Regions from separate parts of the Bacillus sp. N6 genome, predicted to be linked through region 3. Evidence: predicted binding sites of a transcription regulator. Region 3 holds the regulator's gene; each other region holds the start of a gene.
The links. Region 3 encodes Rex, which represses fermentation and respiration genes when NADH is low (regulators of the CRP and FNR family bind a similar motif). Its sites were predicted from a motif close to TTGTGAAATATTTCACAA; they were not measured.
Positions count from the first base shown of each region.

Region 1: hcp (hydroxylamine reductase) is a predicted target of Rex. The motif match lies at 4,191-4,208, and genes of this name have one in related genera.
Region 2: ACUXVC_RS24510 (L-lactate dehydrogenase) is a predicted target of Rex. The motif match lies at 3,999-4,016, and genes of this name have one in related genera.
Region 4: ACUXVC_RS25520 (DUF1641 domain-containing protein) is a predicted target of Rex. The motif match lies at 4,437-4,454, and genes of this name have one in related genera.

Region 1 is NZ_CM127843.1:3,348,319-3,356,200, reverse strand. It holds gene ACUXVC_RS17300 (serine hydrolase domain-containing protein) at 1-456, opposite strand, end outside; gene ACUXVC_RS17295 (hypothetical protein) at 557-751, opposite strand; gene ACUXVC_RS17290 (hypothetical protein) at 882-1,163, shown strand; gene ACUXVC_RS17285 (DUF3784 domain-containing protein) at 1,192-1,482, opposite strand; gene ACUXVC_RS17280 (MazG nucleotide pyrophosphohydrolase domain-containing protein) at 1,607-1,888, shown strand; gene ACUXVC_RS17275 (glycoside hydrolase family 25 protein) at 1,923-2,660, shown strand; gene bla2 (BcII family subclass B1 metallo-beta-lactamase) at 2,797-3,570, shown strand; gene hcp (hydroxylamine reductase) at 4,272-5,558, shown strand; gene ACUXVC_RS17260 (PadR family transcriptional regulator) at 6,046-6,366, shown strand; gene ACUXVC_RS17255 (DUF1048 domain-containing protein) at 6,442-6,783, shown strand; gene ACUXVC_RS17250 (ABC transporter ATP-binding protein) at 6,954-7,715, shown strand; gene ACUXVC_RS17245 (ABC transporter permease) at 7,716-7,882, shown strand, end outside.
Region 2 is NZ_CM127843.1:4,749,294-4,757,175, reverse strand. It holds tRNA gene ACUXVC_RS24605 (tRNA-Leu) at 1-7, shown strand, start outside; tRNA gene ACUXVC_RS24600 (tRNA-Arg) at 11-84, shown strand; tRNA gene ACUXVC_RS24595 (tRNA-Pro) at 95-168, shown strand; tRNA gene ACUXVC_RS24590 (tRNA-Ala) at 184-256, shown strand; tRNA gene ACUXVC_RS24585 (tRNA-Met) at 277-353, shown strand; tRNA gene ACUXVC_RS24580 (tRNA-Ile) at 358-434, shown strand; tRNA gene ACUXVC_RS24575 (tRNA-Ser) at 452-544, shown strand; tRNA gene ACUXVC_RS24570 (tRNA-Met) at 573-649, shown strand; tRNA gene ACUXVC_RS24565 (tRNA-Asp) at 653-728, shown strand; tRNA gene ACUXVC_RS24560 (tRNA-Phe) at 738-813, shown strand; tRNA gene ACUXVC_RS24555 (tRNA-Thr) at 828-903, shown strand; tRNA gene ACUXVC_RS24550 (tRNA-Lys) at 914-989, shown strand; tRNA gene ACUXVC_RS24545 (tRNA-Gly) at 1,003-1,073, shown strand; tRNA gene ACUXVC_RS24540 (tRNA-Ile) at 1,084-1,160, shown strand; tRNA gene ACUXVC_RS24535 (tRNA-Asn) at 1,168-1,242, shown strand; tRNA gene ACUXVC_RS24530 (tRNA-Ser) at 1,250-1,340, shown strand; tRNA gene ACUXVC_RS24525 (tRNA-Glu) at 1,347-1,418, shown strand; gene ACUXVC_RS24520 (MFS transporter) at 1,565-2,788, opposite strand; gene ACUXVC_RS24515 (TetR/AcrR family transcriptional regulator) at 3,112-3,711, shown strand; gene ACUXVC_RS24510 (L-lactate dehydrogenase) at 4,132-5,076, shown strand; gene ACUXVC_RS24505 (S8 family serine peptidase) at 5,399-7,882, opposite strand, start outside.
Region 3 is NZ_CM127843.1:251,021-258,902, forward strand. It holds gene tsaD (tRNA (adenosine(37)-N6)-threonylcarbamoyltransferase complex transferase subunit TsaD) at 1-847, shown strand, start outside; gene ACUXVC_RS01485 (ABC-F family ATP-binding cassette domain-containing protein) at 1,330-3,264, opposite strand; gene ACUXVC_RS01490 (redox-sensing transcriptional repressor Rex) at 3,451-4,080, shown strand; gene ACUXVC_RS01495 (YdiK family protein) at 4,110-4,301, opposite strand; gene ACUXVC_RS01500 (CPBP family intramembrane glutamic endopeptidase) at 4,298-5,047, opposite strand; gene groES (co-chaperone GroES) at 5,438-5,722, shown strand; gene groL (chaperonin GroEL) at 5,761-7,395, shown strand; purine riboswitch at 7,536-7,637, shown strand; gene guaA (glutamine-hydrolyzing GMP synthase) at 7,802-7,882, shown strand, end outside.
Region 4 is NZ_CM127843.1:4,924,231-4,932,112, forward strand. It holds gene ACUXVC_RS25500 (thioester domain-containing protein) at 318-1,238, opposite strand; gene ACUXVC_RS25505 (aldo/keto reductase) at 1,351-2,190, opposite strand; gene ACUXVC_RS25510 (MFS transporter) at 2,207-3,370, opposite strand; gene ACUXVC_RS25515 (winged helix-turn-helix transcriptional regulator) at 3,744-4,088, shown strand; gene ACUXVC_RS25520 (DUF1641 domain-containing protein) at 4,524-4,964, shown strand; gene ACUXVC_RS25525 (NAD(P)/FAD-dependent oxidoreductase) at 5,009-6,187, shown strand; gene tyrS (tyrosine--tRNA ligase) at 6,378-7,640, opposite strand; T-box leader at 7,697-7,882, opposite strand, start outside.

The DNA of each region.
Region 1 (7,882 bases), 2.3 Mb from region 3:
ATAAGTTACCTCTATAGGTACGGGGCAATATAGTGTTTTACCGGAAAGGAGCTCAGACATATTAGGTAAGCCTTTTGCAGGTGTATAATGTTCAAAACTATTAGGTGGATCAATGAGTCCAGATTGATGGCTTAATAAGTTTCTCAAAGTGATGCTTTTTTGTGAAGTAAATAGATTAGTAGGAATGTTCCAAGATGTGAGTTTATCATTTACGTCTTCGTCTAAATGCAAGATTTCTTGATCTGATAACATTAGTACGAGCATTGTAGTGATGAATTTGCTGATAGAACAAGAATTAAAGAGAGAATTTGTAGTAACAGCTCTAGTTGTTCCAGCTTCAAGTGTTCCAAAGGCAGTCGCTTCATCTAGTTTGCCATTACATATAACAGCGAGGCTTAAACCTGCAACGGAATATTGGTTCATTTTCTCGTATATATTGCTACTTTTTAAGTTCATGGTGACTCCTTTCTTTAAAGACAGAATATTATTTTTATTATACAGTAGTAAAAAAAAGAAAACACTTCGTCATTCACCAATGAAGTGTTTTCTTTTTTAGTTAGTTTGAAGTGAACTTTTGAAAAAATTTGTCTCGGTACATGTACATAACCCATGAGATTGTTATTAAAGAAATAATGATTTGTTTGTTTTTAATTGGTGCATTGAAAACAAGCCAACCAACTATATCAAATAATAAATGTAGCACGATTGAAAGAACTACAAATTGAAGTAATGTATTTAAAAATCTTTTCATAAAGTGTCCCCCTAAAATAATAGGTTTTAACAGTTTGATATAGTAGTATTATACATTAAATGTTTGATGTGGTAAAATTTACATAAGTTAGTGAAATAAAACAAATGAAAGTTAGTAAGGGGGAACATTCATGGAATTCTGGATGGTTATACTGATAGTAGCTGTTGGTTTCATTTATATCGCTGAAAAATTAACTACAATTGAAAAGAAAAATGATGCGCGTTTAAAGAGAATTGAAGATAGATTACAATTAATTACGAAAGAAATGGGAATTATAGAAAGAGAACCTGAAATTAATAAAGAACTACGCCAGCTTGTAGAAGAAGGCAAAAAAATTACAGCAGTTAAGAGAGTAAGAGAAGCTTTTGGTTTTTCCTTACTAGAAGCGAAGCAATATGTTGATAGATTATAAAAAAGATCATCCATTTGGGTGATCTTTTTTACTGCACCATGCGTGTATTTACATAAGCCGCGATTATAAAGTGTCCAATTAGAGTGATAGGAATAACGATTGTGACATTAGGCGTAGTGAAGACACTACCGATTGTCGCAATGACACCAGCAATTAAATTATAAAGACCTACTATTTTTGATAGTTTCACTTTATCAGGCACGCGGCGTTCGTTGAATCCTGATAAGAGCCAAGTGTACTGCTTTACTCCGATGAAATAAGCTAGTGCAAATGAAATGATTGCTACTATAAATAATGTTGGTGAAGCGAAGAGAGTCATTGCAAACACCTCCGTTAATGGGCTATAAATAAATTATAGTCCGAATGTTATAATTTAACAAAATATAATTTTAGTTTTAAGTGTAATAGAAAAATGGAGTATTGGTAATGAGGGGAGATTAAGTATGAATATTGTGGAGTTTCAGAGGTATGTATCAAATTTCAGTAAAGAAAAAGGATTTCAAGATACAACAATTGAAGAGCGTACGATATATACGATGGCGGAATTAGGTGAATTAGCGGAAGTCATATTAAAGCGTGATACAATACAAGATGCGAAAAGAGAAATCGGTTTAGAAATGTTTGATGTAATTTGGAATGTATGTGATTTAGCAAATAAATTAAATATTGATTTAGAGAAGGCGTTTGAAGAAAAAATGAAAATTAATAAAAAGCGCGAATGGTAAGTAGAATTTTAATTTGTAAAGATGGGTGATATGAATGAAAAAGAAGCTTATTATAGGAGGAATCTTTACTTTAATTAGTGTAATAAGTGTTATCGTTTACTTAATTTTTCAAGGCATATTCATTCCGAATCAAATAAGTGCTGATAAGTATGAAATAAAAGGTGTAGATGTCGCATCGTATCAAGGAGATATAGATTGGAGAGAGTTGGAAAAGCAAAATATGAAGTTTGCGTTTATAAAGGCTACTGAAGGAAGCTCGTTTGTAGATAAGTACTTTTCAAAAAATTGGACGAATGCGAATAAGACAGATATGCGCATCGGAGCGTACCATTTTTTTAGTTTCGATAGTAAGGGTGAAACACAAGCAAAGCAATTTATACGAACTGTTCCAAAATATAAACAAGCACTGCCACCCGTGATTGATGTTGAGTTTTACGCTAACAAAAAAGATAATCCGCCTAAGCGTGAAGATGTTACGAAAAAGTTGGCGGTCATGATTGAAATGCTAGAAAAACATTACGATAAGAAAGTAATATTGTATGCAACGCAAGAGGCGTATGATTTATATATAAAGGATGCGTATCCAAAATGTAATATATGGATTCGTAGTGTTCTTACAAAACCGAGTTTATCTGATGAGAGAAAATGGACGTTTTGGCAATACACGAACCGCGGGAGATTAAGCGGTTATAATGGAAAAGAAAAGTATATTGATTTGAATGTATTTTATGGGAATGAGGAAGAGTTTGAGAATTATGGAATGGAAGATTAAGTTTTAAAGCGTACAAAATTGTGTACGCTTTTTTGTTAATTACATAAAAGTATGCAAATGAAGATGGAACAAACATTTGAGATGAATTGTCTAATATAGGTAATAACTATTTAGCTTGAAAGAAAGGGTTGATAACATGAAAAAGAATACGTTGTTAAAAGTAGGATTATGTGTAAGTTTACTAGGAACAACTCAATTTGTTAGCACGATTTCTTCTGCACAAGCATCACAAAAGGTAGAGCAAACAGTAATTAAAAATGAGACGGGAACCATTTCAATATCTCAGTTAAACAAGAATGTATGGGTTCATACGGAGTTAGGTTATTTTAATGGAGAAGCAGTTCCTTCGAACGGTCTAGTTCTTAATACTTCTAAAGGGTTAGTACTTGTTGATTCTTCTTGGGATGATAAATTAACGAAGGAACTAATAGAAATGGTAGAAAAGAAATTTCAGAAGCGCGTAACAGATGTCGTTATTACACATGCGCACGCTGATCGAATTGGCGGAATAAAAACGTTGAAAGAAAGAGGCATTAAAGCGCATAGTACAGCATTAACCGCAGAACTAGCAAAGAACAGTGGATATGAAGAGCCGCTTGGAGATTTACAAACAATTACGAGTTTGAAGTTTGGCAATACAAAAGTAGAAACGTTCTATCCAGGGAAAGGACATACAGAAGATAATATTGTTGTTTGGTTGCCACAATATCAAATTTTAGCTGGAGGCTGTTTAGTAAAATCTGCGGAAGCTAAAGATTTAGGAAATGTTGCGGATGCGTATGTAAATGAATGGTCTACATCGATTGAGAATGTGCTGAAGCGATATGGAAATATAAATTCGGTAGTACCTGGTCATGGAGAAGTAGGAGAAAAGGGATTACTTTTACATACATTGGATTTATTAAAATAAGAAATTGTAGAAATACAAAAGAAAGGAGAAATAATTTTCTCCTCTCTTTCTTCTAACTATATTTAAATGCTGAATTTGTCGATTACGTCAGCATATATTACTGAGATTTTAATTCCAAGTATACAAATACTAGTACTGTCATAATTGCAATAACAACGTAAGTAGCATCAAGCATTATAAGTGTTTTTAAAGTTTCAGTCATCGTAATTCACCCCTGTTATAAAAATATAACATGATCTTTTTATTGATTAGATTAGAGATCATAAAGATAAAATGTATATGAAATTTCTTAAATAGCTTCTATATAAATATATCATATAAATAATGTAAGTAATGTTAAGATAGTGTAAATGTATTGTAAATAAAGAGGTTTACAATGAAGGCTTTAATAAAAAAATGATAGTTCCTTAAAATAAAAAATACGCTATTTTCATATGAGATGAATTGCAATTATTTGTATAAGGGATTCAAAAAAATTTTTTCGTTGTATATATTTCTCCAAATTAATTATTTAGCTATTTAAAAGTATCGAAAGATGTGTGCACACTAATGTATATTTTTTGGATGTCAATAAAAGTATTATGTCAACAATATGAACTGTCACAAATATTTATATATTATTGTGATTGATATCACATCACTTTTTTTCAATGGGTATTATGCTTAAGGTGTAATGAATGATTGGGAGAGGGTGGGATGATATGTTTTGTTATCAATGTGAACAAACGCCAACAGGCGGATGTAAAGTAATGGGTGTTTGTGGCAAGAATGAAACGATTGCGAGTTTACAAGATACGATTGTGTTTGGGCTAAAAGGAATTGCAGCTTATCGCACACATGCTGCTCAGCTAGGGTATACGGATGCATTTGTAGATGCTACAACACAAGAAGCTTTATATATGACATTAACAAATTCTAATTTTAACGAACAAGAGCATATTGATATGGCTATGAAAGTGGGGAAATCAGCTTTACGGGTGATGGAATTATTAGATGAGGCACATACGAATCATTTTGGTGTGCCAGAACCTGTACAAATTACACAAAATCGTGTAGAAGGTAAAGCAATTGTAGTTACGGGCCATAATTTATTTGCATTAGAAGAACTATTAAAGCAAACAGAAGGAAAAGACATTAATATTTATACGCATTCTGAAATGCTACCAGCACACGGATACCCGCAACTGAAAAAATATAAACATTTAAAAGGAAACATCGGTAAGGCATGGTATGATCAAAGACGCCTTTTTGAAAAATTTACTGGTGCCATATTAGCTACAACGAACTGTGTTATGCCAATTAAAGGATCATACTCTGATCGATTCTTTTCATATGACATTGCAGGTTTAGAGGGTGTACAAAAAATTGAAAATGATGATTTTACACCATTGATTCAAAAAGCACTAGAACTTTCAGAAGTACATATGGAGTCGGATGAACAGTTAGTAACAGGGTTTCATCATAATACAGTATTATCATTAGCTCCGGAAATTATTAATGCAGTAAAAGAGGGGAAGATAAAGCGTTTCTTTGTTATCGCCGGTTGTGATGCACCGGGAAAAGGCGGAGAATATTATCGTGAATTAGCAACGTCGCTTCCGCCAGAAACGGTTATTTTAACAACTTCTTGCGGGAAATTCCGCTTTAATGATGTGGATTACGGTGTTGTACCTGGTACGGAAATTCCGCGTTACATTGATTTAGGACAGTGCAATAATTCAATTTCTACAGTGAAAATAGCGGCTGCTTTAGCTGATGCTTTTCAATGTGAAGTGAATGAATTGCCAGTAAGTATTGTACTATCATGGTTTGAACAAAAAGCGGTTGCCATTTTACTAGGGCTATTTAGTCTTGGGATTCAAGATATTCGCATCGGTCCAAAGGCTCCTGAATTTATTTCACCTGGCGTGCTTGATGTATTACAAGAAACATTTGGTTTAAAACTAATTACAAATGCAGCAGAAGACATAGGTATGATGTTATCGTAACAAAAAAATGATCTGTCTTATTAATAAGAAGAGCTAGCCATATTCATTAACTTTGGTATAGTATAGTGCCCCAAAACAAAAATGTAGAATTTTTATTTTGGGGTAGTTTCTTTTCTTAGTGGGATAGGTATGGGGAAATTTAAAAAAAGAAAACAGGCTGTATCGAATAGGTAATAGTTGATTTTAGAAAAAAATATAAAATCGAGTTGACATTCATCGCTACTTAGTCATACAATGTAGTTGTAATAAGCAATACTGAGTAGTGTTGTTTCTCAAAATATTTTCAGTAGACAATAGGTAATAGCGGATTATAGAAAAAATTTGAAAATCAGTTGACATCCATCGCTACTTAGTCATACAATGTAGATGTAATAAGTGATACTGAATAGTTCGGATTCACAAAAACTGTTCAGTAAAAAATTCGCCTTAGTACTCTGTGATACTGAATATAAGTCAGACAGAATAGGGGGTAAAGGAGGATCAGGACATGGAAAATTTAACTGAAATGCTGAAAGGTTCACTGGAAGGGTGTGTACTGGAAATCATTAGTCGCCGTGAAACGTATGGCTATGAGATTACCCGCCACCTGAATGATCTTGGGTTTACCGAAGTTGTGGAAGGTACGGTGTATACCATCCTCGTACGATTAGAGAAGAAAAAGCTTGTGAATATTGAAAAGAAACCATCAGATATGGGACCGCCTCGTAAGTTTTATTCATTAAATGAAGAAGGCCGCCAGGAGCTTGAATTGTTTTGGAAAAAATGGGATTTTGTATCGTCAAAAATTAACGTCTTGAAGTCAAAATAGGTTCATAAGATAAAATGTTCCGGCCGATATTTTGAGAATTTCTTGTTCGGTTTTATAAAAAAGGAGGAAAATAAGATGTTAGAAATGTTCAAAAAGTTAATTGGTGATAAAAAAGAGTACAAAATGATGATGGCACGAGTTGAGGCTCTGCCAGAGGACTACCAATTTGTATTTAAGAAAATTCAAAACTACATGTGGAATTTTTCAGCGGGTAACGGGATGGATATGTTACACATACAGTATGAATTAATCGATTTGTTCGAAGCGGGTGCAGCGGAAGGAAGACAAGTGCTTGACATTACTGGGGATGACGTGGCTTCCTTTGCTGACGAACTAGTGGCAAATGCTAAAACTTACGTCTCCAAGTATCGTGAAGATTTGAATGAAAGTATTATGAAGAAATTGAGAAAAAAATAAATGGAATAAGTAGTACCGACTGATTAGCTGGTTACACATATGAATTGCCATCATAGCTATTCAGTTATATTTTTAACTCGGTACTAAGTAATACAGAATATCAGTGATACTAAATAGATAGAGGTAAATAAATAGTCTTCGCAAAACATTTTTATAGGGAGGAAAAAAGTATGAGTCATGCAGCGATTTCTGTAAAAGGCTTGAAAAAATCCTTTAAAGACAAGGAAGTTTTAAAAGGGGTAGATTTTGAGGTGCAGCGTGGAGAAATTTTCGCGCTGCTAGGCTCAAATGGAGCTGGAAAGACGACAACAGTTAACATCCTTTCGACGCTAATGAAGCAAGATAACGGTGAAGTAAGTATTTGCGGATTTGATGTACAGCGTCAACCAGACCATGTTCATCAAAGTATCAGTTTGACAGGGCAGTTCGCAGCTTTAGACGGTATGCTGACAGGGAGGGAAAACTTGATAATGATCGCCAAATTACGTGGTGTTTCCAATCCCGCTCAAGTTGCTGACAATCTACTTGCAAGATTTAGCCTGACTGATGCGGCAAACCAAAGGGCAGATCAGTATTCAGGCGGGATGAAGCGCCGGCTTGATATCGCGATGAGTTTGATTGGGGCGCCAGCAGTTATTTTTCTTGACGAACCAACGACTGGACTTGATCCTGAAGCGCGAAGCGAAATGTGGGATACAGTCAAGGAACTTGCTGGTAGCGGTACAACTATTTTGCTTACGACTCAGTACTTGGAGGAAGCAGAACAACTGGCAGACCGTATCGCTATTTTGCATGGCGGAAAAATTATTACGACAGGTACTCTTGCTGAACTAAAAGAGATGTTCCCGCCAGCAAAAGTGGAGTATATCGAGAAGCAACCGACATTGGAAGAAATATTCCTTGCGATCATTGGCAAAAAGGAGGAGATGTAAATGAAAAGTAAAACAGGTGTATTACTAGGTCGTTTAATGCGTAACATTATGCGCAGTCCGGATACAATTATTACAGTAGCGATTACACCGATTATGATGATGCTATTATTTGTCTACGTGTTTGGCGGCGCAATAAAAACTGGAACGGAAAATTACGTCAATTATTT
Region 2 (7,882 bases), 850 kb from region 3:
GGCACCATATGCGCCCGTAGCTCAATTGGATAGAGCGTTTGACTACGGATCAAGAGGTTAGGGGTTCGACTCCTCTCGGGCGCGCTTTTATTAACGGGAAGTGGCTCAGCTTGGTAGAGCACCTGGTTTGGGACCAGGGGGTCGCAGGTTCAAATCCTGTCTTCCCGATATTCCCAAAAACATGGGGCCTTAGCTCAGCTGGGAGAGCGCCTGCCTTGCACGCAGGAGGTCAGCGGTTCGATCCCGCTAGGCTCCACTTATTTTAATATCATTTATGGCGGTGTAGCTCAGCTGGCTAGAGCGTACGGTTCATACCCGTGAGGTCGGGGGTTCGATCCCCTCCGCCGCTACCATAAAGGACCTTTAGCTCAGCTGGTTAGAGCAGACGGCTCATAACCGTCCGGTCGTAGGTTCGAGTCCTACAAGGTCCACCACTAAAGGTTTATATCTCGGAGGTATACCCAAGTTCGGCTGAAGGGATCGGTCTTGAAAACCGACAGGCGGCGAGAGTCGCGCGGGGGTTCGAATCCCTCTACCTCCTCCATTTTTTCTTAAATTACATATTATATCATCGCGGGGTGGAGCAGTACGGTAGCTCGTCGGGCTCATAACCCGAAGGTCGCAGGTTCAAATCCTGTCCCCGCAACCAAATGGTCCCGTGGTGTAGTGGTTAACATGCCTGCCTGTCACGCAGGAGATCGCCGGTTCGACCCCGGTCGGGACCGCCATTTTAATAAGGCTCGGTAGCTCAGTCGGTAGAGCAGAGGACTGAAAATCCTCGTGTCGGCGGTTCGATTCCGTCCCGAGCCACCATTTTGAAGTCGCAAGCCGGCTTAGCTCAATTGGTAGAGCAACTGACTTGTAATCAGTAGGTTGGGGGTTCAAGTCCTCTAGCCGGCACCACTTTCAAAATGAGCCATTAGCTCAGTTGGTAGAGCATCTGACTTTTAATCAGAGGGTCGAAGGTTCGAATCCTTCATGGCTCACCATTTTCAATTTAATGCGGGTGTAGTTTAGTGGTAAAACAAGAGCCTTCCAAGCTCTGGTCGAGAGTTCGATTCTCTTCACCCGCTTTTCAATTATGGGCCTATAGCTCAGCTGGTTAGAGCGCACGCCTGATAAGCGTGAGGTCGATGGTTCGAGTCCATTTAGGCCCACCATAATTGTTCCGCAGTAGCTCAGTGGTAGAGCTATCGGCTGTTAACCGATCGGTCGTAGGTTCGAGTCCTACCTGCGGAGCCATATTTATAGAGAAGTACCCAAGTGGCTCAAGGGGCTCCCCTGCTAAGGGAGTAGATCGCGAACGCGGTGCGAGGGTTCGAATCCCTTCTTCTCTGCCAGTAATTGGCCCGTTGGTCAAGTGGTTAAGACACCGCCCTTTCACGGCGGTAACACGGGTTCGAATCCCGTACGGGTCATACTAAAAGAGATAGCATAAACTGCTATCTCTTTTTTGTTGTGTATAGATATAGAAGAAGCTATGACAGATTATAAATAATAAGTTTAAAATAGGATTACCTTTTCTCATGCATAAGAAGAGATAATCCTATTTTTTGAACATGTTTTAACTCTCTATTGAATGTCCATCTTGTTTAATAACAGCATGATTATATGCGAAGTGAAGAGTTTTGTATCCTAAAAGTGCAATAGTGAAGGCAAGGCCTCCTGCTATAATAGCCACACTAAATCCTGCTCGAGCTCCAAAATTATCAATAACTAAACCAGCTATCGCTGATCCTAGGGAGACTCCAATTCCAAGTCCTGTAATTGCCCAAGTCATTCCTTCTGTTATTTTTGATTCAGGTACGATTCTTTCCACAAGCCCCATAGTAATAATCATAGTAGGAGCGACAGATAGTCCTGCAAAGAAGACAATAACTATTAGCCAAGCAATAGTATTTACGAAAAATAGTGGCAGCATTGTTATCATGGAAAGTGTGACTGCTATTAAAAATTGATTATAGGGTGGAGCATTGAGTTTAAGAGTACCGAAAATAAGGCCTGCCAGGCATGAACCGATTGCATAGACAGAAAGTACAAAGCTAGCAGTTACTGCGTTTCCTTGATGTTCAGCAAAAGCTACACTAACGACATCTATTGTGCCAAAGATAGTACCTATAGCAATGAGTGTGAATACTAGTACTCGCAAAGAACCAATTTTAAATACTGTTCCTTTGTTTGTAATGTCGCCAGGGTGTACAGGTGGTTCTGTGCTTTTTTGTAGGATGAATAGGCATACCCCAATTGTAAGAAAAACAGATGATAAAAGTGGCCCTGCTTCTGGGAAGAACATAACACTTAAACTGACAGATAATACAGGACCAATTATGAAGCAAATTTCGTCGACGACCGATTCAAAGGAAAATGCTGTATGCAATTTATGGGATCCACGGTATAGTTTAGTCCAACGTGCACGTACCATAGCTGACATATTTGGCATACAACCTGCACATAAGGCGGATAGAAATAGCGTCCAATAAGGAGCTTCATATTTCGTACATAGAAGTAAGAGGATCGTAAAGAAAACACTGATACCTGTAGTCGGAAGAAGTATGCGAGATTGCCCTAATTGATCGGCCATCCGAGAAATATGAGGAGCTAGTAAAGCAGATGATAATGTAAAGGTGGCTGCAACAGCTCCAGCAAGCCAATAGTCACCACGTAACTGAGATAACATTGTAACAATACCAATGCCCATCATTGATATGGGCATCCGAGCTATAAACCCTGCTAAAGAGAATCCTTTTGTACCAGGAGCACTGAAAATCTCACGGTAGGAATTAAACATAATAATCACCAAAGTATTTGACGTTTGCATATACATTCTTCATTCTTTTAAATCCTCCTCTGTTTCATTAATACCTTCTATAAAAAGGGACAGTGAGTCAATGTAGGATATAGGTAAGAAGTTATATTATCTTGTAAGCTAGAAATAATTGACATACGCACCGTATGTCAATATCATATTAACATACGGTGCGTATGTCAATTGAAATGTTTTATCTCTGGATAGAGAGCCGATGTTTAAAGGAGTTATTCTTTTATATAGAGAACGATACTATAGTGCAATTCATTTTGAATAAAGAGAATGAATAGAAGTAGGAGGAAAAGATGATTAAAAAAACGAGAGCAGAAATGATTACTGAAACACGTGCTAAATTGCTGAGTGCAGCAAGAGAGGCCTTTGGTACAGTTGGATATGTAAATACGTCTATGGATGATTTTACAGCATCTGTCGGTTTAACACGTGGTGCAATTTATCATCATTTTGGTGATAAAAAAGGATTGTTAGAAGCAGTTGTAAAAGAAATTGATATCGAAATGGATAATAAATTAGGGAAAGTATCAGATGAAGCGGAAGGAAAATGGGAAGGGTTTGTTGGACGTTGTCGTGCGTATTTAACGATGGCACTTAATCCAGAAATTCAGCGAATTGTACTTCGTGATGCACCAGCAGTATTAGGAAATAGTTATTATCAATCATCGCATTCGCAATGTTTAACGACGATGGCGGAGATGCTTCAGCAATTAATGAAAGACTGTATTATTGAAAAGACGGACTGCGAAGCTTTAGCAAGATTCATAAATGGTGGACTAGTGGACCTTGCTTGTTGGATTGCGAATTCTGAAGATGCAGAAGCACATTTGTCTAAAGCTTTGCATAGCCTATCACTTATATTGAATGGTTTATTATTAGAAAAGAATGCATGATTTTGAATAATATCTTTTTATTAATATACGGTAATAGTTAAAAGGGAGGTGGTAAAGTATATGCTAATTCATTTATGTCACCGTAGTCTATATAGGCCAACTGACGTCCAGCGTATAAGGAGATAATGTGTTAGTTTGATTATAGAAATTGAATTTAGTTATAGGGAATAATCAAATCACATTCTTTTTATTCACAATCTAAAGAAAACGCCTCCATTGAAATTGATTCCACACCTATTCTAATAACTTTACACTCTATGTGAAAAAGTTCACAAATAGGTCATAATTTGTGAAGTAATTCACAATAATACGTGCTACAATATGAATGTAAAGAAGTTAAACAACATTAAATTAGTATTTTAATTAATTACTTAAACAATCATAAAAAATAGATGTGAACAATAGAGAGGGGAAATTACCATGAAAAAAGGTATCAATCGTGTAGTATTAGTAGGAACAGGAGCTGTAGGTTGTAGTTACGCTTACTCAATGATCAACCAAGGTGTAGCTGAAGAGTTCGTATTAGTAGATGTTAATGAAGCAAAAGCAGAAGGGGAAGCAATGGACTTAAGCCATGCGGTACCATTCTCTCCATCACCAACAAAAGTTTGGAGCGGTAGCTATGCAGATTGTAAAGATGCAGATTTAGTAGTTATCACTGCTGGATTACCACAAAAGCCAGGTGAAACTCGTTTAGACTTAGTTGAGAAAAATACAAAGATCTTTAAACAAATCGTTCGCGGTATTATGGATAGTGGATTCGATGGAATCTTCTTAATCGCAACTAACCCAGTTGACATTTTAACTTACGTAACTTGGAAAGAATCTGGCTTACCAAAAGAGCGCGTAATCGGTTCTGGTACTACTTTAGACTCTGCTCGTTTCCGTTACATGTTAGGTGACTACTTAGATGTAGATCCACGTAACGTTCATGCTTACATCGTTGGTGAACACGGTGACACTGAACTTCCAGTATGGAGCCACGCTACTATCGGTGTACAAAAACTAGAAACAATCTTAGCTAACAACGAACAGTACAATCAAGAAGACTTAGATAAAATCTTCGAAAACGTACGTGATGCAGCTTACCATATTATCGAGCGTAAAGGTGCAACTTACTACGGAATCGGTATGTCACTACTTCGTGTAACTAAAGCAATCTTAAACAACGAGAACAGCGTATTAACTGTATCTGCATACCTTGAAGGTCAATACGGAGAGAAAGATGCTTACGTAGGTGTTCCAGCTGTAATTAACCGCGAAGGTGTACGTGAAATCGTAGAACTTGAGCTAAATGAAGATGAAAAAGCGAAATTCGCTCATTCTGTAAAAGTATTAAAAGAAACAATGGCACCAGTACTATAATAATTGCTAAATAATTCAGAGGTGGGAAACTGCTTCTTACCTCTGAACTTATATAATTTAATATAAATTCCTTTTCCGGTTTCCCTTGTATATCCCCAATATACCCCTTTTGCTGGATAAGGGTCGTTTATAGAAAAGAGCACTCTACTTTACGTAGAGTGCTCTTTATTATCCCGCATTAACGGGCAGTAAGATCCCCACCTCAAAATGCAGCGAAAGCAAAGAAGTTAGTTTGGTGATCAACTGCCCGTAAAAGCCCGATTGGTGAGGGCTGATAATCAGTGAGGGATGAACACCCCCCACTGATTAAAGTTTCACTTTATCATTTTTTAGGCGTTAATCCCAATTTCTTTAAAATATCTGTCAGTGTACCGCTTTTTGATTTTTCTACAGGTGTTTGTGATTTAGATGCATCTGGCCCTTTTTTCAAGAAGTTCTTTTCAACGAAGCGAATATCTTTTTCGTCGACAATCCCATCTTTATTAAGGTCTCCGTCTTTTACAGTTAGTCCTTTTTTACCATAGTTGCTAGCGATAATTTCAGCATCTTTAATATCGATTACTTTATCAGCATTTACATCGCCGGCAAGGTTTTCGTCAGGTCTTGCATAATAATATTGGCCAAGCAGCTTACCGTCTTTTTCAGTACCAAGTTTCGTTGTTAGGCGGCTTGTTAAATGTCCTGGCACTTCTACATATAGGTTATAGTCGCGTTTATTAACTGGAAGTCCATTTAGTTTGAAGTACCCATATTTATCTAGTGAACCTTCAAACTTATGACGGTAAGAATCAGTTGCGTATACTTTTACGCCAAGCTTTGCATAATCAAACTTTTCATCTAAATATCCACGTTCATTTAAGAATGCACCAGGTTTAATATTTCCTTCTACTAGTGAATTTAAGGACATAACTGAGAATGTTTGATCTTGAAGTACACGCATTCTATTTGGTTCTGATTCACCTTGTTTCCAGTAAACAAAAATTGGTGACTCTAATTGAGCGTTTGCTTCATAAAATTCATCATTTTCTACTTTGAAAGTTACATCAATGAACGGGAAATCACCATCTAATCCAGCAAAGTTTTTGTCATCGATAGTGCCGCCAACTGTAACCGAACCTGCCTCTAGTTTCGGTTCATTTACTTTTGCGGTTACTCCTTTTTCGGAAAGTAGCTTTTCAAAAGCAGGATTAAATTTTGCATTTGCAAATTTGAAGTTCTTCTCTAGGAAGTTTACATTAAATTGCCCAGCAACAAATTGTTTTACGTGTTTTGCGTTTAGTGTTACTGTGAACTCGTCATTTTTATATAATTCTTTTTTATCGTAACTAGCTTTCGCATATTGAGCACCATGTGGGATAAACCAGTAGTTATTTACACCGCTTGGATAGTCAGCTCCTGCAGTTGCATAATCGAAAATATATACGCCTGTGTTCATTGGACCTTCCGTTCTGAAGGAGTCAGGTGTAATGCCAACTTTAAAGTCGCCATTTGCATTAATCGGTAAAAACTTATGCAAGTATGGAGAATAGTCATAGTACATAACGCCATTCGCTTCTTGCGTAATGTTTAATCCTTTTCCTTTTAAGTAGTCAACGTTTGAATCGTATACATTTCCTTTAATCCATAGTGCTTTTTTGCCATCTTCTACTGTATAATTTTCTTCATTTAACTCGTAAATACCAGGTTTTAATCCAGTTAGTTTCACTTCTGGTGGGGTATTATCAATTACAACATAATCACCTTTTACACGTGCTTTCCCAGCCTTATCATAACCGACAAACTCAATTGTGTAGTCTCCTTCTGGTAAGTTGATTTTCTCATCACCAATTGGTTTTGCAGGATCATTTGTAAAAGGATACACTTTTCCATTAAAGAATGAGTCTAAGTAGTAATACACATCAGTTTTTAGTCCACTTGTGTTTAATGTCCCAATGAAGCCCAGAGCTTTATCTGTTTTGGAATCTTTTACGATAAGATCTAACGTTTCAAGTTCGCTGTTTAATTGGAATGCCCCGTGAACATACGATTCACCGTATGGATTAAATTTAGATGTATCAGTTGAAATTGCTTTTCTTGATAGTATTGCATTTTCAATACCAGGCTCTGATACACGAATAGAGAATGGGATTTGATATGTTTCTTCTTTATTTTTCGTGTTCGTAATATGAATATATCCTTCATATCGGCCTTGTTTTACACCGGCTGGAACATTAATTTTTGCTTCAATTTCACCTGCTTTGCCAGCATCAAGAGTAATTGTTTCTGGAGCAGAGATTTTTACACCGTTTGCGACAGCATCGTTAATAGTAGACGAAGCTGGTGTATAAGAAATTTCTGTTTTAAATTCTTTTTTCTCTTGTTTATTATGATTAGTTACTTTTATATTTCGTTTTTGTTCAAGAGCTTCACCGTCTTTTTGATAAAACTTACCGAATGCAATAGATCCAGTTTCTTCGGGCACTTCAATTACTTCATCATTTACAACAGTTTGTGTCGTATCTAATACTTTAAAGCTTGTTTCTGTACGAACGGCGTTGTAAGCATCTACTCGCCCAGCTCCAACTTCATACACCGAATATTTTTCTTTTAAATCATCAGCTGTGTTCATAAGAGACGCTTTTACATCGAACGGAGAGTAGTCTGGGTGTTCTTGTAAAATTAGAGCAGCAACGCCAGCAATATGAGGGGAAGCCATAGATGTTCCTTGCATACGCTCATAGGAAACAGCGTAGTTTTCACCCTCTTGCGGGTCGTTAATATATTCAGGAACTGTTGAAAGGACAGCGACACCAGGCGCTGTAATATC
Region 3 (7,882 bases):
AGAAATTACAGTTGTGTTAGAAGAAGCTTTAAAAGAAGCAAACATCACATTTGATGATATTGATGCAATTGCTGTAACAGAAGGGCCTGGTTTAGTAGGAGCACTTCTAATTGGGGTAAATGCAGCGAAGGCAGTAGCTTTTGCACATGATATTCCGCTAGTCGGTGTTCATCATATTGCTGGTCATATTTATGCGAACCGTTTAGTAAAAGAGGTTCAATTCCCGCTATTATCACTTGTTGTATCTGGTGGGCATACAGAACTTGTTTATATGAAAGAACATGGTTCATTTGAAGTAATTGGTGAAACGCGAGATGATGCAGCTGGAGAAGCATATGATAAAGTAGCTCGTACGTTATCTATGCCATATCCAGGTGGTCCTCATATTGATCGTCTTGCACATGAAGGAGAACCAACAATTGATTTGCCTCGTGCATGGCTAGAACCGAATTCATATGATTTTAGCTTTAGTGGATTGAAATCAGCAGTTATCAACACTGTGCATAACGCGAAACAACGTGGTATAGAAATTAAACCAGAAGATTTAGCGGCAAGTTTCCAAGAAAGTGTAATAGATGTACTTGTAACGAAAGCAGCTCGTGCAGCAGAGGCTTATAATGTAAAGCAATTACTTCTTGCTGGTGGAGTAGCTGCTAATAAAGGACTTCGTGCGCGATTAGAAGAAGAATTTGCACAAAAAGAAAACATTGAACTAATTATTCCACCGCTATCTTTATGCACAGATAATGCAGCAATGATTGCAGCGGCAGGGACAATTGCGTATGAACAAGGCAAGCGTGCAACATTAGCCTTAAATGCGAATCCAGGATTAGATATTGAAGCATAGTTATGCACATAATTAACCACAGCTTGTGGATAAAACCCATATTATCTGTTGATAATGTGGGTTTTGTTGTGTATATAAAGTGTTGATATCTTTTTTGTTAGTTGTGGGTAATGTGGAAAAGTTGTTTTGATAGCTATTTTATAAAGGTGGATATGTGTATAAGTTTGTGGATAAACTAGATGAAGTCTGACCTTTGAATATATTGTTTTTTGGGAAATAAAATGTAAGAAGATATCCCTGAAAAACATTTTGAAATATCCTTCTATTATTGAGGGTGCTGATGTTGTCAATCCTTGTCGGTAAATCGATATTTCGTGTCGAATCGTTTATATATAGGGTTACGATAGATGTATTTGAAAAATGGTTGATATATTCCGAGTTACCATTGATATATTCAAAAAATTATTTATGTACTTAAAGAAAAAAGATGTCACATAGTCAAAAATCATGACTGATGAGACATCTTCCTTATTTAAATACTCTTATACATGTAGCTCTTCCCACTCTGCCATACACGTTTCAAGTTGTTCTTGTAGCGTTTGTTTTTTAGTTGTAATTTCACTCGCTTTTTCATAATCTGCATATATTTCTGGTAAGCAAAGTTGATCTTCTAACGTAGCAATTTCTTCTTCTAAGTTTACGATGTTTTGTTCTAGTTCTTCAATTTTTCGAGTGCGTTGACGTTCTAATTGTTTACGCTCTTTTTCTTCGAGATAATTTAATTTTTCTTGAGCTACAGTTTTTTGAACAGGTGCCTGATTTTCTTGCTGTTCTTGTTGTTCAAATGCTGCGCGTTCAATCATTTCATTTTTCTTCTCCACATAGTAATCGTAATCCCCTAAATATTCCTGTGCACCTTCTGTTGATAACTCAACCACAGTCGTTGTTACACGGTTAATAAAGTAGCGGTCATGTGAGACAAATAGAAGAGTCCCTGGATAATCAATTAAAGCATTCTCTAAAATCTCTTTACTATTTAAATCAAGGTGGTTCGTAGGCTCATCCAGAATTAATAAATTTGACTTTTGCATCATAAGTTTCGCAAGAGCTAATCGAGCTTTTTGTCCACCACTAAGGGAAGATACTGGTTTCAGTACATCATCTCCTGTAAATAAAAAGTTCCCGAGTATAGTACGGATTTCTTTTTCAGGTTGCAGTGGATATTCATCCCATAGTTCATTTAAAACCCGTTTAGAAGATGTTAAGTTTGCTTGTTCTTGATCATAATAACCAACAGATACATTTGATCCGAAAGAAACATCGCCATTTAATAGTGGTAACTTATTCACAATAGATTTTAATAATGTGGATTTCCCAATTCCGTTTGGACCAACTAAAGCAACACTATCTCCGCGAGTTAAGCGCATAGTTACGTTTTCAATTATAGGGTCCTCATCATAGCCAATGGTTGCATCCTTTACTTGTAAAACATCATTTCCACTTTGCTTTTCAATATCGAAGTGGAATGATGCTGACTTAGAATCACCTAATGGTCTCGTTAATAATTCCATTCTGTCTAGTTGTTTACGGCGACTTTGAGCACGTTTCGTTGTAGAGGCGCGAGCTATATTCTTTTGAACGAAGTCCTCAAGTTTTGCGATTTCATCTTGTTGTTTTTCGTAACGTTTCATTTCTTGCTCATATAATGCTGATTTTAAGTCTAAATATTTACTGTAGTTACCAACAAATCGTCTGCTTTCTTTATTCGAAATTTCATATACTTGTGTAACGAGTTTGTCTAAGAAATAACGGTCATGTGAAACGATTAATATTGCGCCAGGATAACCTTGTAAATATTGCTCAAGCCATGTTAATGTTTCGATGTCTAAATGGTTTGTAGGCTCGTCCAAAATAAGTAAGTCTGGTTTTGTTAATAATAATTTCCCAAGAGCTAATCTTGTTTTTTGCCCACCGCTTAAAGTAGAAATCGTCGTCTGGTGCGTTTCAACTGGGAAGCCAAGGCCGCTTAAAATGGAGCGAATGTCCGCTTCATATTGATATCCACCTTGATCTTTATAATTGAGTTGCAATTGGTCATAATCAGCTAACAATCTTTCATATATAGCTTCGTTTGAAAAGTTTTCTTCTTTTCCCATTTCTTGCTCAAGCCTTCGAAGTTTTGTCTCCATTTGCTGTAAGTGGGTAAAGACGGTTAGCATTTCATCCCAAATTGTTAAAGACGTTTCTAGGCCGGTATTTTGAGCTAAATACCCGATTGAGACATCTTTCGGTTTTATAATTTCGCCACCATCATGTGATAACTCACCAGCGATAATTTTTAATAATGTAGATTTTCCAGCTCCATTCCTTCCAACTAATGCGATACGATCTTTTGTTTGTACTTCCAATTTTATGTTTGCAAGAATTGTTTCTGCACCGTATAATTTCGAAAGTCCATTTACTTGTAATAAAATCAATGTTTTCACCTCAAATAATTTCTTAACTTTGCCATGTTTATATTTCTCAATCATACTAAAAATAGTGTATAGTTTAAAATAAGAGAGAATACTTCTTCTCTTTATTATACAAGGAATTTAATGAGTGCTAAACTTCTGTATTTGATTAAAGTATATGAATAAAGATAGGAAGAGAGGAGAGGTTATATGGATCAGCAAAAGATTCCACAAGCCACTGCTAAAAGATTGCCTCTATACTATCGATTTATCCAAAACTTATCTCTTTCTGGTAAGCAGCGTGTTTCATCGGCCGAATTGAGTGAAGCGGTAAAAGTAGATTCCGCAACAATACGAAGAGATTTTTCGTATTTTGGAGCGTTAGGGAAAAAGGGATATGGATATAACGTAAATTATTTATTATCATTTTTCCGCGAAACACTTGATCAAGATGATATAACGCGTGTAGCACTTATTGGAGTAGGTAATTTAGGGACCGCTTTCTTACATTATAATTTCACGAAAAACAATAATACAAAAATTGAAATGGCATTTGATGTTAGTGAAGAGAAAGTTGGAACAGAAATCGGGGGCATTCCTGTATACCATTTAGATGAATTAGAAGAGAGATTATCAAATGATATACAAGTGGCAATATTAACAGTACCGGCTACAGTAGCACAAGCTGTAGCAGATAGATTAGCTGAAACGAGCGTGCATGGTATTTTGAATTTCACACCAGCACGATTAAACGTATCAGAGAATATTAGAATTCATCATATTGATTTAGCTGTAGAGTTACAAACATTAGTTTACTTTTTGAAAAACTATCCACAATAAAACGCAGAGGAAGCGACCTCTGCGTTTTATTATTGTTTCTTCTTTGTGAATTTAACTAATATAAGGCGAAGTGCCAAATTAAAATCAATTGTTGCCATAACTGCAAATAGTATTGTCCACACATTCCAGATTGTATCTGTTACGTTCGTAATGGCGAAGCGTGTAAAGATACATCCAAGAAGGAAGTATAGTGCAGCCATGAACAATGGTGAGTTTCTCATACAAAAAATCCTCCGATAAAGCCTTGCATTTTTTCAGCTTCTTTAATCATTTCTTGAATTTGCTCATTGCTCATAAAAATTTGCCCAATAGCGACTAATGTATTCATCGCAACATGAGCTGCAATCGGAACGATAATACGCTTCGTCTTCACATATAAGAAGGCGAATACGAGCCCCATAGCAGTGTATACCAATAAGTGAGTAAAATCAAAATGGATTGCTGCAAATACAAGCGAACTAATGATAGCTGCAATAAAGAAGTTAAACTTCTTATAAAGTGTACCAAATAAAATTTTTCTAAATACGATTTCTTCCAAGATAGGTCCGATTATAGATACGACAATAAGGAACCAAGGTGTCGTTCTTGCAATTTCCATCAGTTTCATTGTATTTTCTGAACCTTGTTTAATTCCTAGCAGCTGCATCTCGATCATACCGGCAACTATTTGTGAAAAGAAAGCCAAGAAGAAGCCGATGAAAATCCATCCAATAGTAGCTGGAACAGAAGAGCGCATTGCATCTAAATGCCTGTCACGAATGTCTGTTCTAAGTAACCAAAGTACGATACATAATGCAACAAAGAAGCTAATAATTGCCCAGTGTCCCGTTATGATTTGTCCTTTTTCCTCCATGGTAAATCCTCTATTATCATAGAGTCCTGTTTTTAGGAGAAGTGGTAATCCAACAATTCCAGATAACTGCATTAAAATGTATGTAACGATAATCCACCAGTATTGTTTCTTCAAATAGTTTAACCATCCTTTCTAACTCTAGTGTATGAGATGAGGTAGGATAACATGTAAATATGTTATCTACGATATAAACTTTCATTCGAATTATGATTTTTTTGTAAATCCGTATTTGAAATTAAAGTAGGAGACAGGAAAAAGTTGTACGTTTAGCGAAAACAACTTAGGGTGTCTTTCATATTGTAACATACGAGTAGGGGAAACAACGATTCATATAGTAAAGGCAGTATTCTATATAGAAAGTTTATATAGTAATTTGCGAAAAAATTATGATTTTTTTACTTGCAAAAGAAATTGAGATTATTTATTATTATAAGTGTGTTAGCACTCGGATGACTTGAGTGCTAATAAATAAAATTTACATACAAAATGAGGAGGTTATTGTTCATGCTAAAGCCATTAGGTGATCGCGTTGTAATTGAGCTTGTTCAAGCAGAAGAAAAAACAGCAAGTGGTATTGTATTACCAGATACTGCAAAAGAAAAACCACAAGAGGGTAAAGTTGTTGCAGTAGGTACTGGTCGAGTGCTTGAAAATGGTGAGCGTGTTGCTTTAGAGGTAGCAGCAGGTGATCTTATCATCTTCTCAAAATATGCAGGTACTGAAGTGAAATACGAAGGTACAGACTACTTGATTTTACGTGAAAGTGACATTTTAGCAGTTATCGGTTAATTATATAAATCTTAAAAAATCCAAGGGGGTCAATTATTATGGCAAAAGATATTAAATTTAGTGAAGAAGCACGTCGTTCGATGCTTCGCGGTGTCGACACTCTTGCAAACGCAGTAAAAGTAACGCTTGGACCAAAAGGTCGTAACGTTGTACTTGAGAAAAAATTTGGTTCACCACTTATTACAAATGATGGTGTAACAATCGCAAAAGAAATCGAATTAGAAGATGCATTCGAAAACATGGGTGCAAAATTAGTAGCAGAAGTTGCTAGCAAAACAAATGATGTAGCTGGTGATGGCACAACAACTGCAACTGTATTAGCGCAAGCTATGATTCGTGAAGGTCTTAAAAACGTAACAGCTGGTGCTAACCCAATGGGTCTTCGTAAAGGTATCGAAAAAGCTGTTACTGCTGCAATTGAAGAATTAAAAACGATTTCTAAACCAATCGAAGGCAAATCTTCTATCGCACAAGTAGCTGCTATTTCTGCAGCTGACGAAGAAGTAGGTCAATTAATCGCTGAAGCAATGGAGCGCGTTGGTAACGACGGCGTTATTACTTTAGAAGAGTCTAAAGGATTTACAACAGAATTAGACGTAGTAGAAGGTATGCAATTTGATCGTGGATATGCATCTCCTTACATGATTACTGATTCTGATAAAATGGAAGCAGTTCTTGATAACCCATACATCTTAATTACTGACAAAAAGATTTCTAACATTCAAGAAATCTTACCAGTATTAGAGCAAGTGGTACAACAAGGTAAACCACTTCTTATCATTGCTGAAGATGTAGAAGGCGAAGCTTTAGCTACATTAGTAGTGAACAAACTTCGTGGTACATTCAATGTAGTAGCTGTTAAAGCTCCTGGATTTGGTGACCGTCGTAAAGCAATGCTAGAAGATATCGCAATCTTAACTGGTGGCGAAGTAATCACTGAAGAATTAGGTCGTGACTTAAAATCTGCTACAGTTGAATCTTTAGGACGTGCTGGTAAAGTTGTTGTTACAAAAGAAAACACAACTGTAGTTGAAGGTATTGGAAATACAGAGCAAATCGCAGCTCGCATTGGTCAAATTCGTGCGCAATTAGAAGAAACAACTTCTGAATTCGATCGTGAAAAATTACAAGAGCGTCTTGCGAAACTTGCAGGTGGCGTAGCAGTAATTAAAGTCGGTGCAGCAACTGAAACTGAGTTAAAAGAGCGCAAACTTCGCATTGAAGATGCACTTAACTCAACTCGTGCAGCAGTAGAAGAAGGTATCGTTGCAGGTGGTGGTACTTCACTTATGAACGTATACACGAAAGTAGCTTCTATCGTAGCTGAAGGCGACGAAGCAACAGGTATCAACATCGTACTTCGCGCACTAGAAGAGCCAGTTCGTCAAATCGCAATCAACGCTGGTCTAGAAGGATCTGTAGTTGTAGAGCGTCTAAAAGGCGAAAAAGTAGGCGTTGGTTTCAACGCAGCTACTGGCGAATGGGTTAACATGCTTGAGTCTGGTATCGTAGATCCAGCTAAAGTAACTCGTTCTGCACTTCAAAACGCAGCATCTGTTGCAGCTATGTTCTTAACAACTGAAGCTGTAGTAGCTGACAAGCCAGAACCAAATGCACCAGCAATGCCTGACATGGGCGGCATGGGCATGGGCGGTATGGGCGGAATGATGTAATTCCGTTTGCCCTAAAAAACATCCATTTCTATATAGAAATGGATGTTTTTTTATGTTTTTTAGAAAAGGAAATGAATTTCTGTAGAATTTTGTCGCTTTCTCTCTTGACCATATTGATACTTCATTGTTAGAATCTAGGAAGATAATATAAAACGATCCTTCATATATCCTCAATGATATGGTTTGAGAGTCTCTACCGGGTTACCGTAAACAACCTGACTATGAAGGCAGTGTGTCTTATATTTATAAAGAGCGGAGACTATCTTTCTTTATAAAGCCAGACCCCTGCCTTTTCTTTGTTATGAGACTAGAGGCGGAGGACTGGCTTTTTTTATTATATTGGTAATGCTTTTCGCCAAATTGGTGAAAATATTTATATACGAGAACTAACGTTGGGGTGATTATTTTGAAGAAGCAACACGATACAATTATCGTTTTAGATTTTGGAAGTCAATACAATCAGTTAATAGCACGTCGAATTCGTGAG
Region 4 (7,882 bases), 680 kb from region 3:
AGTATTGTCATCTATACATCTAAAAATAAAAATAGCAATAGAATATTACATTTTCTTCATATATGACCATCTATAGGTAGTTTTTCCAACTGAATTTTACACGCTTTCTACTTCGTTTGATAGACTTCACAATTAGAATAATGTTACAATTTTGTGAATAACATCCGTTGATTGTAATGTTTAGATTTTGTTATATTTTATTATTTTTAAATACTTTTTCAAACGTTAAAATAGTGTTTCACTCGATTAATTATTATCTTGATATATTTTTAAAGAATTCATATGAAAAAGCATTGGCATAAGCCAATGCTTTCTCATTATCTCTTTTGATTCGGTTTATGCGGTTCATTTGGAGTATATGGCTTATTTGGTTTATTTGGAGCCTCAGCCTTTTTCCAGCTTACCGCTAACTCTGGACTTGTTTTTTCTTCACTACGCTCAAGTAATACTACTGCATTTTGAATAGTCGGTGTACCTTTATGCGCAATTCCTTGTAGTTTCGTTAAATTTCCTGATACTTTAAAGCTAAATCCACCAGCTGGTGTTTGTTTCGGAATTAAAATGCGGAACTTCTCTCCTACATTAAATTCTGTTTTTGTTTCGCCTTTTTCATTTGCAAATTTCACGCCCGCTGGTGCACCTGTTGCTTGCACTTTATACGTTCCGCTTTTTGCATTTGTTTCTACTGTATATAAACCTGTTTCAAAGAAATCATTTTTTAATACTGCTTCTTGTTCTTCTGTAGGAGTTACACTCATCGTAATTTCTTGTAACTCTTCACTAGCGTTTGCTTTTGCAACGATGTCTTTCGTTACTTTCTCTACATTTTTATTGCGGAAATCTAAATCATTAACATCAATTTGTTTTAACGCATTCCACACTGCCAGCTGCGTTGCGTAATGCGCCTCTCTCCAATCAGATACTCCTAATTCTTGTGGGCTCTTTTGTGGATATCCATTCAACAGTACACGGTACACATTAATATCCACTTTCCCCATTTCCGGTAAATCTTGACCGCTCGGAGATTTTAAATCTACATTTAAGCAAAATGCAATTTTTCCATCTGCCGTTTTAATAAGTTCTGTTCGAATTGGTTTCTTCTTTGACTTACTATAACTCCAATTCATTTCATACTTTGTATGATCCATAACTTCTGCGAATGCTTTTTGAAGTGGGAATAATACAAATAAGACACTTAAAAACATAGCTAAAAGTTTGAACGATTGCTTTATATTCATGTTTACAGCCCCTTAATAACAAACTTAATACTAAGTAGTATTTAATTAGAAAATATTTTTATGCAAAAAAAAGAGCGCATAAAAGCACTCTTTTTTCTTTCTTACTTTAATCTTAGAAATCGAAGTTATCAGGATCTGGACCAACGCGGTGATTTTGGTTTAACGCATCGATTTTTTCCATGTCTTCTTTTGTTAATTCAAAGTTAAATACATCAGCATTTGCAATAATGCGGTGTTCTTTCGTTGATTTTGGAATTGTAATTACTCCGTTTTGAAGATCCCAACGTAAAATCACTTGTGCTGTTGTTTTACCGTGTTTCTCAGCAATTTCTTGTAATGTTTCATTATCTAATAATTGACCTTGCATTAGTGGTGACCATGCTTCCATTTGAATACCTTGTTCTTTACAGAAAGCTTGTAGTTCTTTTTGTGTTAAACGAGGGTGGTATTCTACTTGGTTAATCATTGGCTTAATTTCTGCATCTTTCATTACATCTTGTAAGTGATGAATTTGGAAGTTACTTACACCAATTGCACGTACACGCTCTTCTTTATAAAGTGTTTCTAGCGCTCTCCATGTATCTTTATATTTTCCTTCTGAAGGCCAGTGAACAAGATATAAATCTAAATAATCTAGTCCTAATTTTTTTAGACTCTCTTCGTATGCAGCGATTGTTGTTTCATACCCTTGATCTGCGTTCCATACTTTTGAAGTGATAAATAATTCTTCTCTTGAAATACCAGTCGCTTCAATACCTGCACGGATTCCTTCACCTACAGCTTTTTCATTTCCGTAAATTGCAGCTGTATCGATGCTACGGTATCCTGCTTTAATCGCTGATTTTACAGCTTCTACAAGTTCTGGTCCTTCTTCTACTTTAAATACACCTAAACCGAACCAAGGCATTTCTACACCATTATTTAATACTGTTTTACTTTGTAAGTTTTTCATTTTATTTTCTCTCCTTTTATTTTACTTGATCTCTTTTTTCTAATGTCATGCTCCATGCTGTTAAAATCACGGCACCTACTACCATAAGACCGCCTACCCAAGCAGTATGGATTAATCCTAACGAATTCGTTACAAGGCCACCTATATAAGAACCTAAAGCGATTCCTCCGTTAAATGCGGCAATATTAATTGCTGAAGCAACATCAACCGCACTTGGAACAAAGCGCTCTGCCAATATAACTACATATACTTGTAGCCCTGGAACATTCATAAATGCGAATAGTCCCATGAAAATAATTGTGATTAATCCAGCTACTTTAAATGGCGCTGTAAATGTTAAAACAAATAATATGATCGCTTGAATAAAGAACATGTAAAATAGCGCTCGAATCGGATTATGATTCGATAATTTCCCGCCAACCATATTCCCTATCGCAATTGCGATTCCATACACTAATAAAATGATAGTAACGGTACTTGCTTCAAATCCTGTTACTTCTTGTAATAGGGGTGATAAATACGTAAATGTTACGAATGTACCACCGTATCCAAGTGCAGTAATAATGAAAACAAGTAATAGTCTTCCATTTTTAATTAATTTAAATTGATCACGAAACGATACAGGTACACCATTTTTTAAATTAGATGGGACGAGTATACTGTTTGCGATGAAAGCAATAATTCCAATTACGACAATCGCCATAAATGACGCTCTCCAGCCAAACTCTTGACCGATAAATGTTCCAATTGGCACACCAGTAATAGTCGCAACTGTTAATCCAGTAAACATAATCGCAATTGCGCTAGCACGTTTATTCTCTGGTACGATTGCAGCTGCAATTGTAGATCCAATTGACATAAACACACCATGTGCAAACGCAGATACAATTCTTGCGATAATTAATACAGTGAAGCTTGTTGCTACCGCCGCAATGCCATTACCAATAATGAAAATAACCATAATCCACATTAATAATGTCTTCCGCGACATACTAGCCGTTAACGCTGTTAAAACAGGAGCTCCTACCGCTGCTCCTAACGCATATAAGGAAACCGTTAAACCGGCTGTTGTAACCGAAACATTTAAATCTTTTGAAATAGATGGTAGTAAACCGACACTAATAAACTCGGTCGTACCAATCCCAAACGCACTAATTGCTAGCGCTAATAAAGCAAACATACTTCTTCGGCTCGTCTGAGCTTCCGAAGATGGTACTGTATATGAACTCAATTGAATTCCTCCTTATTACAAGAAATCCAATCATAATAGTATGATAAAAAGGCCCCTTTATCTTCTAAAAAATATATTTCATACTTACAAATGCTATTATGAATGGTTTCATTCCTTTTTTGAAGAACGCACTTTAAAGTACGATAGGCACTAAAAAGTAACATAGTCACTTTTTGGTACCGTACTACTCATTTGCCTCTTACATGTGCTATTATGAAACATATTTAACATAATAAAAAGTACGTACTTTAAAGTGCTATAGGTACTAAAAAGTAACATTTGTATTATTAAACTTACTTTACTCAAAAAGGGAGGGGTTCATATGAAGAAATACAATATTCCTGTAGAGGCGACTTTAGAAGTTATCGGCGGCAAATGGAAAGTTGTTATTCTTTGTCACTTAACGAAAGGTACAAAGAGAACGAGTGAATTAAAACGCTCCATGCCTGGTATTACACAAAAAATGTTAACGCAGCAATTACGTGAATTAGAAGACGACGGGGTCATTCAAAGAAAAGTATACAACCAAGTCCCACCGAAAGTAGAATATTCTCTTACCGACTACGGTTGGTCTTTAGAATCCATTCTTGACTCTCTTTGTTCTTGGGGCGAATGCCATCTTGAAAAAGAAGGTAACACATCGATGCTAATTGCAGAAGGTGAATAATAGGAAAAAGGAAAAAACGAACATGAATTTGTTCGTTTTTTCCTTTTTTTCTATATATATATGTACATTTCTAACTGAAACAAAATATTTTATACGCTTTCATACCTTGTCAGCACTACGTTATACACTCAATATCAAATAATTAGGAATCATTTTTATGTTAACATAGGTGTATATAGTATATAATATAGGATATATATTATATACACTTTCCGGTAACGGAGCTTTTCCATTATGCGGACAAGCCATATATCGGACAGTTCATAAATAATAAGTAAGACGTTATGGTTTTAGATTTATGTTTGCAGCTTACTTGCTGTCATAAATTTAAAGGCATTTTATTGTGTTTTGTGAAACTTTGCATAAAGTTTCGTAAACGTTTACTATCTTACTTATAAAAAATAAGAGTATTGCTATCGTAAAGGAGAATTGGAGATGCCAGAAACTATGACTCAAACAAAGCCAGAACAAGAAACTGTACAAATTTCTGCTAGCCAAGGACAACTTGATGTACTTGATCAGTTGTTAAAACCTGAGGTACAAGAATCATTAACAACACTAGTAGAACAGCTTCCAAAATTAACTGAGCTTGTTAACATTTTAACTAAGTCTTATGACTTCGCTCAAACTGTTGCTACTGATGAAGTATTAAAAAGCGACACTGTTGGTGCAATTACAGAGCTTGTAGAACCTGTAAAAGATACAGTGAAAAGCATGGCTGCAACTGCAATCGAAGCGAAAGATCGTGCTGACGAAAGTACTGAAGTTATCGGCCTATTCGGTCTATTAAAATTACTAAAAGATCCACAAGCACAAAAAATGTTCCGCTTTGTGAACGCATATCTTCAAATTAGTGCAGAACGTAACAATAAATAATTTAACTTATAACAACAATTAGTAAAGACGGGGGATATCATACTATGTCAAAACAAATTGTCATCTTAGGCGCTGGTTATGGCGGTCTTCTTGCCGCTTTAAACGTACGTAAATATTACAGCAAATCAGAAGCACAAGTTACAGTGATTAACCAATACCCAACACACCAAATCATCACTGAATTACACCGCCTTGCAGCTGGTAACGTGTCTGAGCAAGCAATTGCAATGCCACTTACAAAGCTTTTCAAAGGTAAAGATATCGATCTTAAAATTGCAACAGTTGAGTCATTCTCAGTTGATAGCAAAGAAATCAAACTAGCTGGCGGCACTACTTTATCTTACGATGCACTTGTAGTTGCTTTAGGAAGTAAAACTGCTTACTTCGGTATTCCAGGACTAGAAGAAAACAGCATGGTATTAAAATCTGCTGCTGATGCAAACAAAATCTACAAACACGTTGAAGACCGTATTCGTGAATACGCGAAAACGAAAAACGAAGCTGATGCTACAATCGTAATCGGTGGTGGCGGATTAACTGGCGTTGAGCTAGTTGGTGAGCTTGCTGACATTATGCCTAAACTTGCAAAAAGCCACGGCGTAAATCCAAAAGAAGTTAAACTTCTTCTTGTTGAAGCAGGTCCAAAAATCCTTCCAGTATTACCAGACCACTTAATCGAACGTGCAACTACTAGCCTAGAAGCACGCGGCGTTACATTCTTAACTGGTCTTCCTGTAACAAACGTTGCTGGCAATGAAATCGACTTAAAAGACGGTCAAAAACTTGTTGCTAACACATTCGTTTGGACAGGTGGCGTTCAAGGTAACCCATTAATCGGTGAATCAGGTCTTGAAGTTAACCGTGGACGTGCAACAGTTGATGCATACCTACAATCTACTTCTCACAAAGACGTATTTGTTGCTGGAGACAGCGCTGTTGTCTTCTCTCCAGACGGTCGTCCATACCCACCAACTGCACAAATCGCTTGGCAAATGGGTGAGTTGATTGGATACAACTTATACGCAGCACTAGAAGGCAAAGCATTCGAAGAGTTCGCACCTGTAAACTCTGGAACACTTGCTAGTCTAGGACGTAAAGATGCGGTTGCTACAATTGGAGCAAGCAATACTCCACTTAAAGGCTTACCAGCATCATTAATGAAAGAAGCAAGTAACGTTCGTTACTTATCACACATTAAAGGTCTATTCAGCTTAGCTTACTAATCTGAATATAAGCCCGAATCATGCCCAGCATGGTTCGGGCTATTTTTATCCGTAATTTTCTCTAACTTATTTATTCGGCAAAAGAATAATATAACCCTTTTAATTATCTAAATTTACTGATTATTTTATGTCCAAATTGTGTATACGAAAAGATGGAAGTATTCTTCCTACTCCCATCCTTTCACACAAACTATTCGCCTAACTTCACAAGGCTGTAGTTCTTCTTCCCTTTACGAATAATAATAAATCTGCCATCAAATGAATTTTCTACAGTAACATCCGTACCCACATCTGTTACTTTCTCACCATTCATAGAAATCGCACCATTATTAATGTCTTCGCGTGCTTGGCGTCTAGATGGTTCAATTCCTAAATCGACTAGCCACTCTACGATGTTTTTCGCCTCTTTTGAAGACTGGAACGTTGGCATTTCTTTAAAGCCTTGTTCAATTTCATCAGCTGTTAACGATTTAATATCCCCGCTAAATAACGCTGCTGTAATCTTCTCAGCTTGTAATAATGCCTCTTCTCCATGAACGAATTTCGTCATTTCTTCCGCTAACACTTTTTGCGCTTCACGTTTATGAGGTTCCGCTTCTACCTTCGCTGCTAATTCATCAATACGCTCTTTCGTTAAGAACGTAAAGTATTTCAAGTATTTAATTACGTCACGGTCATCTGTATTTACCCAGAACTGGTAAAATTCAAACGGTGTCGTTTTTTCAGGATCAAGCCAAACCGCACCACCTGCTGATTTACCAAACTTCGTACCGTCCGATTTTAATAATAACGGAATCGTTAATCCGAATACTTTCGCCTCATGACCTTCTAACTTACGAATTAAATCTAAACCACTCGTAATATTTCCCCACTGGTCACTACCACCAATTTGAAGTTGAACATCCTCTTTCGTGTATAAATGATGGAAATCCAGCGCTTGCAAAATTTGGTACGTGAATTCTGTGAAAGAAATACCTGTATCTAAACGGCTTGCTACAATATCCTTCGCTAACATGCTATTGATGCTAAAGTTTTTCCCGTAATCACGTAAAAACTCAATAATATTTATTTCATGTGTCCAATCATAGTTATTTACCATCTTCACTTCGCTATTTCCGCCAAAATCAAATAGCTTTTTCATTTGTGCTGTTAACGCATCTACATTATGCTGAACCACTTCTAACGTTTGAAGTTGACGCTCCGATTGTCGTCCACTCGGATCACCAATTGTTCCTGTTGCCCCGCCAATTAAAATAACAGGATGATGGCCAGCTAATTGGAATCTCTTCATCATCATAAACGGAATCAAATGTCCGATATGCATACTATCACCAGTCGGATCAACTCCGCAGTATAGTGAAATCTTTTTCTCTTCTACTAGCTTACGTAAACCTTCTTCGTCAGTCTGCTGATTAACGGCGCCACGCCATTCTAATTCATCAATAATATTCATCTTTTGTCATCCCCTTTATTTTTTAAAAACAAAAAAGCCCCTATGTCTACGATAGACATAGGGACGATTATTCACCGTGTTACCACCCAGTTTGCATAAATAGCATAGCTACTCATACCACTCTTAGCAATAATATCGATTGCTAGTCCGCTTAGCATTACCTAAGATACTCCAGAGTGTAATTCGCAAGTTTGTTTGTGCTAGGTTCCAGCAACCCCTAGCTCTCTCGTTAACAGTGACAA